3 regions of the Exiguobacterium sp. RM11 genome follow, and region 2 is predicted to be linked to each of the others. Evidence: riboswitches for the same ligand, from Rfam matches in the RefSeq annotation. Region 2 holds a riboswitch; each other region holds the start of a gene.
The links. A riboswitch is a leader RNA that binds a small molecule or an ion and turns the genes downstream of it on or off. The one in region 2 is predicted to bind S-adenosylmethionine.
Positions count from the first base shown of each region.

Region 1: linked by a shared signal. The riboswitch ahead of mtnK (S-methyl-5-thioribose kinase) and the one ahead of AC5LIL_RS04620 (methionine ABC transporter ATP-binding protein) in region 2 are both predicted to bind S-adenosylmethionine.
Region 3: linked by a shared signal. The riboswitch ahead of AC5LIL_RS13315 (Na+/H+ antiporter NhaC family protein) and the one ahead of AC5LIL_RS04620 (methionine ABC transporter ATP-binding protein) in region 2 are both predicted to bind S-adenosylmethionine.

Region 1 is NZ_CM187558.1:306,409-309,689, forward strand. Features, by position in the region: gene AC5LIL_RS01760 (2,3-diketo-5-methylthiopentyl-1-phosphate enolase) at 1-714, opposite strand, end outside; SAM riboswitch class I at 784-885, opposite strand; SAM riboswitch class I at 1,091-1,193, shown strand; gene mtnK (S-methyl-5-thioribose kinase) at 1,276-2,427, shown strand; gene mtnA (S-methyl-5-thioribose-1-phosphate isomerase) at 2,424-3,281, shown strand, end outside.
Region 2 is NZ_CM187558.1:873,866-877,146, forward strand. Features, by position in the region: gene AC5LIL_RS04610 (PTS sugar transporter subunit IIC) at 1-496, opposite strand, end outside; gene AC5LIL_RS04615 (thioredoxin family protein) at 677-934, shown strand; SAM riboswitch class I at 1,385-1,491, shown strand; gene AC5LIL_RS04620 (methionine ABC transporter ATP-binding protein) at 1,569-2,597, shown strand; gene AC5LIL_RS04625 (methionine ABC transporter permease) at 2,587-3,249, shown strand; gene AC5LIL_RS04630 (MetQ/NlpA family ABC transporter substrate-binding protein) at 3,280-3,281, shown strand, end outside.
Region 3 is NZ_CM187558.1:2,546,867-2,550,147, reverse strand. Features, by position in the region: gene AC5LIL_RS13320 (TVP38/TMEM64 family protein) at 147-791, shown strand; gene AC5LIL_RS13315 (Na+/H+ antiporter NhaC family protein) at 810-2,093, opposite strand; SAM riboswitch class I at 2,163-2,257, opposite strand; gene AC5LIL_RS13310 (GGDEF domain-containing protein) at 2,356-3,281, opposite strand, start outside.

The DNA.
Region 1 (3,281 bases), 570 kb from region 2:
AGCGAGTTCCCGTAACGCGTCGAGCCCGTACGTATACACGTTGAACAAAAGTGCGGTCGCGCCTGCCTCAATCAAACGTTTCGCCTGGTCGCGTAAGGTGAAAACGGGTCCGCTCAACGTGACGGCGTATAGAACGGAACGACCCGTTAGTTCTTGGTGTTCTTGAATGATCGATGCTCCAATCCGAGCCCGTTCGAGCGATGGGGTGAGCGGATTGTCATATAAAATCTCATCGTCTTTCACAAGATCGATGCCACCTGTAAACTGGTCACGAAGTTGTGTCGCCAAAAAATCAAGGTCACGCCCGATGACGCCTTTGAAGATGCTCATGGCGAGCGGTCGGTCGTATACTCGAAGGATGTCGCGGACACCTTCGACTCCGAATGCGGCACCCGGAAAGTCCGATGCGAGCTCGTCTGGGAGCGTTAGGTCGACAAGTTGGACGCTTGGGTCGAGCGACAGCTTTCCGAATGTCGTCGTCAGAATGGACGAAAAGTCCGGCGTCACATTATGTAGCGGGTAACGAATCGAGAAGCGACTCGTCGTTTCCTGTTGGGAGGTATCGATGACCTCACCGCGGAATGCCTGTAGTTGATGCTGCTCGAGATGGTTCAATTCGGTCCATGTGCCGACGGTCAGCTCATGTGCGATTTTTTCAGCCACGTGCTCGACGTGATCGGTATGTTTGATTTCATAAGTAGCGATGATTCCCATAAGTTCCTCCTTTCAGGTCAAACAAAAATGACCTCATGCCAAGGCAAGAGGTCATTCGAAAACAATGAACTCTTATCTCTCAGCGATAGCTGCAAGAATTAGCACCGTGCCATTTCTGGTCGGTTGCTGCGACATCATCGGGCTTGTCCCTCCGTCTGCTCTTGATAAGAATAGTTGTGAAGTTGTGAAATTTAATTGAATTTTTACATAGAATCGCTCACTCGTCAATTCCTTTTTTTGAGAAAAAAAGTTTGAAAATAATGTTTCTATATATGCGTGTCAAAAATAGGGAGTCGACCGAAAATAGAGGATTGACAACTAGCGTGCCTAGTCCGTAATATTCGTCTCAACACGTCAAACACAATTACATCATTTACTCTTATCGCGAGTTGGCAGAGGGAATTGGCCCTAAGACGCCGCAGCAACCGACCATTTGGCACGGTGCTACATCCACCAGACATATGTCTGAAAGATGAGAGGAACAACCAATTTGGGTGTGCCTCTTTCTCGCGGAGAAAGGGGCTTTTTTCATGCATAGATTCAAGAAAGGGGAAAATCATCATGGCTTATGAGGCGTTTACAGAACAAAGTGTCGTCGAACACGTTCGACAGTTGGGGTTACTAGAAGAGGGGATTGCAGAATGTGAGGAAATCGGAGATGGAAATTTAAATCTCGTCTTTCGCATTCGTCAAGGAGAAACGTCATTAATCGTGAAACAGGCGTTGCCGTACGCAAAAGTCGTTGGAGAGAGCTGGCCGCTCACGCTTGACCGTTCGTGGATTGAACAACTGGCACTCCGTGAGTTTTCAAAAGTCGTACCACAATTCGTACCAGATGTACTCGGTAGCGACCGTGAACTCGCCTATACGATTTTAGAAGATTTGTCAGCGTTTGAAATCGTCCGGACGGGTTTCCTAAAAGGAGAGAGCTATCCGAATTTGGCGCGTCACGTCGGTACATTCCTCGGGGAAACGTTGTTTGCGACATCTGACTATGCGAAAGGACCGCTCGCCAAGAAACAAATCGAAAAAGAGTATTACAATCCAGAGCTATGCGATATCACAGAAAAACTGATCTTCACTGATCCGTATCGTGATGCAGAATCGAATCAAATCGAAACGCCTCTTCGTCCGGACGTGGAGCAGCTTTGGTCAGACCTCGCCTTGAAAATTGAAGTGACGAAATTGAAGGTCGGGTTCGTGACTAAACACGAAGCGTTGCTACATGGGGATTTACATACTGGAAGCATTTTTGCGACGCGTCAGGAAACAAAAATCATCGATCCTGAGTTTGCATTTTATGGTCCATTCGGTTTTGACATCGGTCAAATCATCGCCCATTTGGTGTTCTCGACGTATGCACATCCGTTGAAGCGGTTCGAACGCTTCACAGAAGTGCTCACTGTCTGGGAAACGTTCGAAAAAACGTTCCGTACACGCTTCACACAGGCGGTCGAGCCATTCAACACAGTAGGATTCGTGGACGAACTGTTGCCATCGATTTTGAGTGATGCGATTGGCTACGCGGGCTGCGAATTGATTCGTCGGACGGTCGGTCTAGCGGGCGTCGCTGACTTGGAAACATTGCCAGACGACCTTCGTATCGAACGGAAACGTCATGCCCTAGAACTCGGCACGCGTCTCATCAAACAGCGTCATCAGATTCAATCCATCGATCAGCTGATCCCGGTTCTATCGGAGGTGCGGGTATGAGTGTGCAAAGTATACATTTCGATGCCGACACGGAAGTGTTGACGATTTTAGATCAGACGCTGTTGCCGCAAGAAGAGCGCTATATCGAAGTGTTGACGCTCGAACAGGCCGAACAGGCGATCAAGTCGCTTCAAGTCCGGGGTGCGCCGGCCATCGCTTATTTTGGGGCGTTCGTTCTTGCGAAAGAAGCGTCACGCCTGCAAGACAATCCCTATTTTCATCTCCAATTGAATCAGGTTGGTCAACGGTTGATTGCGACAAGACCAACAGCGGTCAACTTACAACATGTCATCGAATCACTCCTTCGACTGAATGTGGGGGAGGACTTTGAACAGATTGCAAAAGCCATCAAAGCGCGTGCGATTGAAATCTATGAACAAGACGTGGCCACGTATCGCACGATTGGTGAACATGCGTTGACCGTGTTACCTGCTGGTGGGAACGTGTTGACGATTTGTAACGCCGGTGCCATTGCGACGTCACGATACGGTACCGCGCTTGCTCCGTTTTACGTCGGAAAAGAACGAGGCATCCCGTTTCGTGTATTCGCGTCGGAAACTCGTCCACTGCTTCAAGGGGCACGGTTGACGGTGTGGGAGCTCGACCGGGCAGACATCGACGTCACATTGATCACGGATAACATGGCGGCGTGGACAATTCAGACGAAACAAATCGATGCCATCATCGTCGGGGCGGACCGCATCACCCGTACCGGTCATACGGCCAACAAGATCGGGACACTCCAACTCGCGATTTTGGCGAAGCATTACGGCATCCCGTTTTATGTGGCAGCCCCGCATTCGACGTTTGATTTGGAAGCAGACGACACGATTCAAATCGAAGAACGGGACGCG
Region 2 (3,281 bases):
CGATGTATGTCGTGATCTGTGAGATATACGTCAATAAGAAGGCACCGATGCCGCCTGCGACGACAATGACTGTCATCGGCATGACGATGACCGTATACGTCTTCAAGTGGGGAGCGAGCTTCATGACAAGAATCGTAGCGATTGCAGCGGTCACACCGGCTGTGATCACGTCACCGATTCCGGCCATCACGAACGCACCTTCATTAATTCGAACAGCGCCACTGCCGACATAGGTTGCGATGGCAATCGTTCCTGCCTCTAAAATCGATCGTCCGAACTGCATCGCGACGGCAAGACCGATAATGGCCGGGAGGAGGCGCATCGCAATCGTCGTCGCATCCAATATGAATTGAAGAGACGGAAAATAAGGGAGTATAGCTTTCGTGAGTTCACCGAGCAGCGCGCTCGGGATGAGGGCGATCAGAATCGCCATGCTGAGACCGTTTAAGACGTTCATCGTAAATTGCTTTGTCGTACCTGTTGCCTGTTCCGTCATCATTCATTCACCTGTCCTTCTTCTTTGCTGTTATGTACAAAAGCGATAAAGTTAGAACCCATATTATTCCTATCAGACAGAAGAGTCAAGAGAATCATTGAAAAATTCTGAAATTTCACGAGAGCACGATTTTTGAACGGAACTCGAACGACTATTATAATGACAAGAGAGGTGAGAAAAATGATTACAGACGGATACTTATATATATACGCCCCAATGTGTGGTACATGCGCTGTCGCGGAGAAAATGTTGACGGTTGTCGAGGCGGTCGACCCTGAAATTCAGATTGAAAAGCGCGATGCGAACTATATCCCAAAAGAACTTGAAGCTTATCAGGTGATGAGCGTCCCAGCGCTGTTAAAGCTTGAAAATGGCGAGGTTCGGGATCGTCTTTATGCCTTTCAAAACGTTCAGCATGTCCTCTCTTTCGTGAAGTGAGAGAGGAACATTAGAATAATCTGAAAATTTTAAATAATCAGTTGACACAGAAAGTTCACGAATGGTATATTCATTACAACATCTTACTTGAACACAAAATAGGACGCGATATTCCCGACATCAAGACGTTTTGGTGAAGCCGCTGCTACCTTTATACGAATACACGTCAGTCTTCCCTTCGATTGTCCCCCAAAAAAATCAAGCGAAGAAAGACGTTCCGTATAATCGCACGGTCCAAGTCAAGATCGAGTGATGATTGGTGAATCTCCCCCATATAGGGATGTAAATCTTGAACGGGCAAAAGATTTTCATCTATGGGCTGTCCTTCCGTGACTCAAGGTGCTACGTTCTGTGTCGTCCTCGGACGGCACCTTTTTTTGATTTTTTTGAAAAAATGATTTGACAGCAGAAAAAGCTGTCGCTATGATAAAGCTAATCGAATACACAACACTCTTATCAAGAGAGGCTGAGGGACTGGCCCTATGACGCCCAGCAACCGCGGAGTAATCCGAAATGGTGCTAATTCCAGCAAGGTGAGAAACCTTGACAGATGAGAGCAATCGTTGTCCGTACGATAAAGTGCGCACGTTTGCTCAAACGTGCGCGCTTTTTTTGTTGTCAGGAGGGAAAGGAATTGATTCAATTACGAAACGTCGCCAAATGGTTCGATACGAAGAATGGTCGTGTCCAGGCGGTGGATGATGTGTCACTAACGATTGATCGCGGTGAAATTTTTGGAATAATCGGATATTCGGGGGCGGGGAAGTCGACGCTCATCCGATTACTCAACCGTCTCGAATCACCGTCTAGCGGTGAAATCGAGGTCGCCGGGAGTGAGCTCACGAAGCTCAGCCCGAAAGAATTACGAGGGGTTCGCAAGAACGTCTCGATGGTCTTCCAGCACTTTAACCTTCTGTGGTCGCGCACGGTCGCAGAAAACATCAGCTTCCCACTCGAATTGATCGGGGTACCGGCAAGTGAGCGGAAGCGTCGGGTTCAGGAACTCGTCGAGCTCGTCGGATTATCAGGTCGTGAAGACAGCTATCCGTCACAATTATCCGGCGGTCAAAAACAGCGAGTCGGGATTGCCCGCGCGCTCGCTACAAATCCAGAGGTGCTCCTCTGTGACGAAGCGACAAGCGCGCTCGACCCGAAGACGACGGATTCGATTCTTGAACTGCTCGTCAGCATCAATAAGAAACTCGGATTGACAATCGTCCTCATCACGCATGAGATGCACGTCATCCAAAAGATTTGTCATCGCGTCGCCGTGATGGAGGCAGGGAAAGTCGTTGAGACAGGTCAAGTCTCTGATGTGTTCCAACATCCGGAGCAGCCGATCACAAAAGAATTCGTGAAACAAATCGGGGCGGTCGACGATCTGTCGCTCACGTTCGAACATTTGAAAGCACGCTATCCGAGTGGGCAAATCGTCAAATTGAAATTCTTGAACGAAACGGCAGAACAACCGATTTTGTCTGACGTCCTTAAGACGCACGACATCGGATTCAACATCATCGGCGGTAACGTGACTCAGTCACAAGTCGGTGCGCTCGGCACGCTATTCATCCAATTGATTGGGGAAGCACGAGAAATCGAACGCGCCATCGCGTCGATTCGTTCGCAATCAGTAGAAGTGGAGGTGGAAAGCGATGTTTCCTAACGTAGACTGGCAAATCATGATGGAACAGACATGGGAGACGTTATACATGACGCTCGTCGCGGGTGTCGCGACGTTTGTGATCGGACTCGCTTTAGGTTTGATTCTTTATATTACAAACGAATCGCTATTATTGAAGAATCGTCCAATTTACGTCTTCGTCAGCGCGATCGTCAACGTTTTCCGTTCGATCCCGTTCATCATCTTAATCATTTTACTCATCCCGTTCACGTTGTTCCTGCTCGGTACCATGCTCGGTTCGACGGCGGCGCTTCCGGCACTCATCATCGGAGCTGCACCGTTCTATGCCCGTATGGTCGAACTTGCCCTTCGAGAAGTCGACCGCGGTGTCATCGAGGCGGCCGAATCGATGGGCGCGACGAAATGGCAAATCATTTATAAAGTCTTGATTCCGGAAGCACTTCCGGCAATCGTTTCAGGACTCACGGTGACCATCGTGGCAATCGTCGGTTATACGGCGATGGCCGGTGTCGTCGGAGGCGGCGGACTCGGGAACTTGGCCTTCTTGGAAGGGTTCCAACGCTCACAAAACGACGTCACGTTCGTGGCGACGGTGCTCATCTTGATCATCGTGTTCGTCATCCAGTTCATCGGTGACCGACTCGTCACAAAAATTGATAAACGTTCAGCTTAATTACACATACACCATTTGGAGGGATTCATAAT
Region 3 (3,281 bases), 1.1 Mb from region 2:
CCACAAGTCCATTATTATATGATAAATATCACGACGAATTTTCGCAAATGGTTTTTAATTTTTTTTGACGAATGCAGGGAGATGCGTCTTGAAAATCGAATTCGGGTATTAGAGTAGTAGTAACGAAAGTTGAAGGTGGAACGACTATGCTCACTTCTCTCCAACAGTACATCATCCAATTAATCGAATGGCTTCAAAGTTTGCCTGGCGGTCCTTGGGCCGGACTCGGCGCTCCGTTTTTAGAAGCGATCTTTCCGTTTTTGCCACTCGTTTTAATCATTTCAGCGAATGCGGCAACATATGGTTTTTTGTTAGGGGTCCTTTTATCATGGATCGGGAACTTACTCGGAACGATTGTCGTCTTCGTGGCGGTCCGATATGTGTTTCGTAAACCGATGACGCGCTGGCTCGAGAAACATAAAGCGGCGGTCTATTGGTTAGAACGAATCAACCATATGAGTCCGATCTCACTCGGGTTCTTGTATTCGCTCCCGTTCATCCCGGTCAGTTTGATCACCTATTTGCTGGCGCTCATTCAGATGCCGCTCCGTACGTTCATTTTGGCGGCGGGATTCGGGAAACTACTCGTCGTCGTCATTTTCTCGGTCATCGGGGATCAATGGGAAGAATTTATCCAAAGCCCGTTTCGCTTATCGATGCTCGGTCTGCTTTTGGTCGCATTGTGGGCCATCAGTCGAGGACTAGAAGAAGTGCTCAAACGACGCGCTTTCAAAAAACGCAACGAGCAATTGAAGCAAGAGATGATCACTAAACGACAAACACCCCTTTGAACAAGGGGTGTTTGTCGTTTAAGACTGCTTTTTAAAACGCGGGAAGTTGAATGCAATCGCAATTCCTCCACAAATAAAGAGGAGGAACGGATAAAACATGAACGGGACGAGGTCAGGCGAAGCGGTCTTCGTCAACTCTGCGGCGATGAGAAGTTGCGCTCCGTATGGGAGAATCCCTTGTACACCACATGAGAAGATATCGAGCACACTCGCTGATTTTTTCCGTTCGATGTCGTATTCGTCCGCAATGTTCGCGGCGAGTGGTCCGGCTACGAGAATGGAAATCGTATTGTTCGCCGTCGCTACGTTCGTCGCACTGACGAGACCCGCGATACTCCACTCGGCACCAGCACGTTTTTGAATCCGTGATGTCAACGCATCACGCAAATACGTGAGTCCGCCGTTGTGCGAAATAAGTCCGACGAGGCCGCCCATGAGTAACGTCAAGAACGAGATTTCGGCCATACCGACCATGCCATCGGCGATAGCGGTCACAAATGCTGTGACGGATAAGCTTCCGTCGAGAAGACCGATGATTCCGGTTAGCGTGATTCCGCCCAACAGGACGAGAATGACGTTCAGTCCCGTTAACGCCAGTCCGATGACCGCGAGATAAGGAATCAGTTTATACCATTCGAATGCGGCGACATCGACCGTCGATTCACCGTTCGACAAGACCGCGAGTAAAATCGTCGTGATGATGGCAGCTGGTAGCACGATCCAGAAGTTCGTTCGGAACTTATCGCGCATGTTCGTCCGTTGTGTCCTGACGGCAGCAATGGTCGTGTCCGAGATGAATGAGAGATTGTCTCCGAACATGGCTCCGCCGACAACTGCCGCGGCAGCGATTGCGACGTTCACACCACTCTCTTCATGGATACCGAGGGCAATCGGCGCAAGTGCCGCAATCGTTCCGGTCGATGTACCCATTGCCATTGAAATAAAAGCAGCGATGACGAATAGTCCACTTAAGAGAAGCGATGGGGGTAAGAGCGTCAACGCGGCGTTAACCGTCGCGTCGATGGCACCGATTGATTCAGCTACCGTTGAAAAGGCACCAGCCAGTAAGAAAATAAAAATCATAATGATGATTCCCGGATTTCCGGCACCTTGTGCGATGCGTTCCACGGTTTGTGTGGCGCTTCCTTTTGTCATGAACGCTGCAACCATCAATGCGATCATGGCTGCGACGAGGACTGGAAACTTATAAAAGTCCCCATAGTAGACACCCGCCCCGATGAAAAAGAGCAAGAAGACGAGTAACGGCAGAAGTGCCCACTTGTTTGCTGTTGGTTGTTCCAAAATAATCACCTCACTAAAAAATAAAAAGGACCTTTTTCTTGAGAAAAAGGTCCTTCGTGTGAAATACCCTTTTCATCTTTCGGACGTATGTCCGCTGGATTTGGCACAGGTTCCCCGCTGCCGAGACTTCATAGGGCCAGTCCCTCCGTCTCTCTCGATAAAAAGTTAAGTTATCCTATTATCAAACACGTTCCCTAACGTACCTGTTTCAAATCTAGTTGTCAACCTAAAAACTCCCCAATTCGATGTGAGAAAGGGGAGTTTACGTCGTTAAATTGTTGAAGTGCGCCACGCGGTTACGTCCTGCATATTTTCCACCAACATACAGGGCACGGTCCGCATTTCGAATCGTATCATCGAGACGCTTGTTCCCGAACGCTTCGATTGTATCGACCCCGATAGACGCGGTGACAGAAATCTCATGGTGGTCGACAAGAAACGGTTTCGCTTCGATTTGATGGCGGATGCGCTCTGTGATTTCGATCGCTTGGTTCATGTCACAATGATTGAGCAACAAAATAAATTCTTCGCCGCCATAACGTGCAGCAAAGTCATCGGGACGAAGTACCTGACGGATTCGTCGTCCGAACTCTTGTAACACATGGTCTCCGACCTGATGACCGTACGTATCGTTGATCTTTTTGAAAAAATCAATATCGAGCATGGCGACCGATATCGGATATACCGACATATCGGATATTTGTTGAATGCCATATTCATAAAACGCACGCGCATTGGCGAGAAGCGTTAAACTGTCCGTCCGACTCTCGGTATAGAGGCGGTCCCGTTCGTGACAACGGCTAATGGTCCGGTTGAACGATTTTAACAATTTGATGATCTCGTGCTGAATAATCTTCGGATAACCGTATACAGGTTCGCCCATCATAACAATCCAGGTGCGAATCTCTTCGATTTCCTCCGAACGAACAGAAACGAAGCTGTGGTAATCGTCGTGGAAAGCATCAGAAAGGGAAGTATCCCATTCAAAGCGCATCTCATAGTCGAGGACTTGCTCGATTGGCTGACTCATGTCAAGCAACGTAAAGACGATGGGTCGATCGATGGGCTGTCGCGTCTTTAAATCAAAGTACAGGGTGCGTTCAAACAATTTAAACTCGACATACCCTTCATCATAATGATTCAGCTGTTCGCATTGACTTAAAAATACTTCGATGGCTTGCGCCTCGC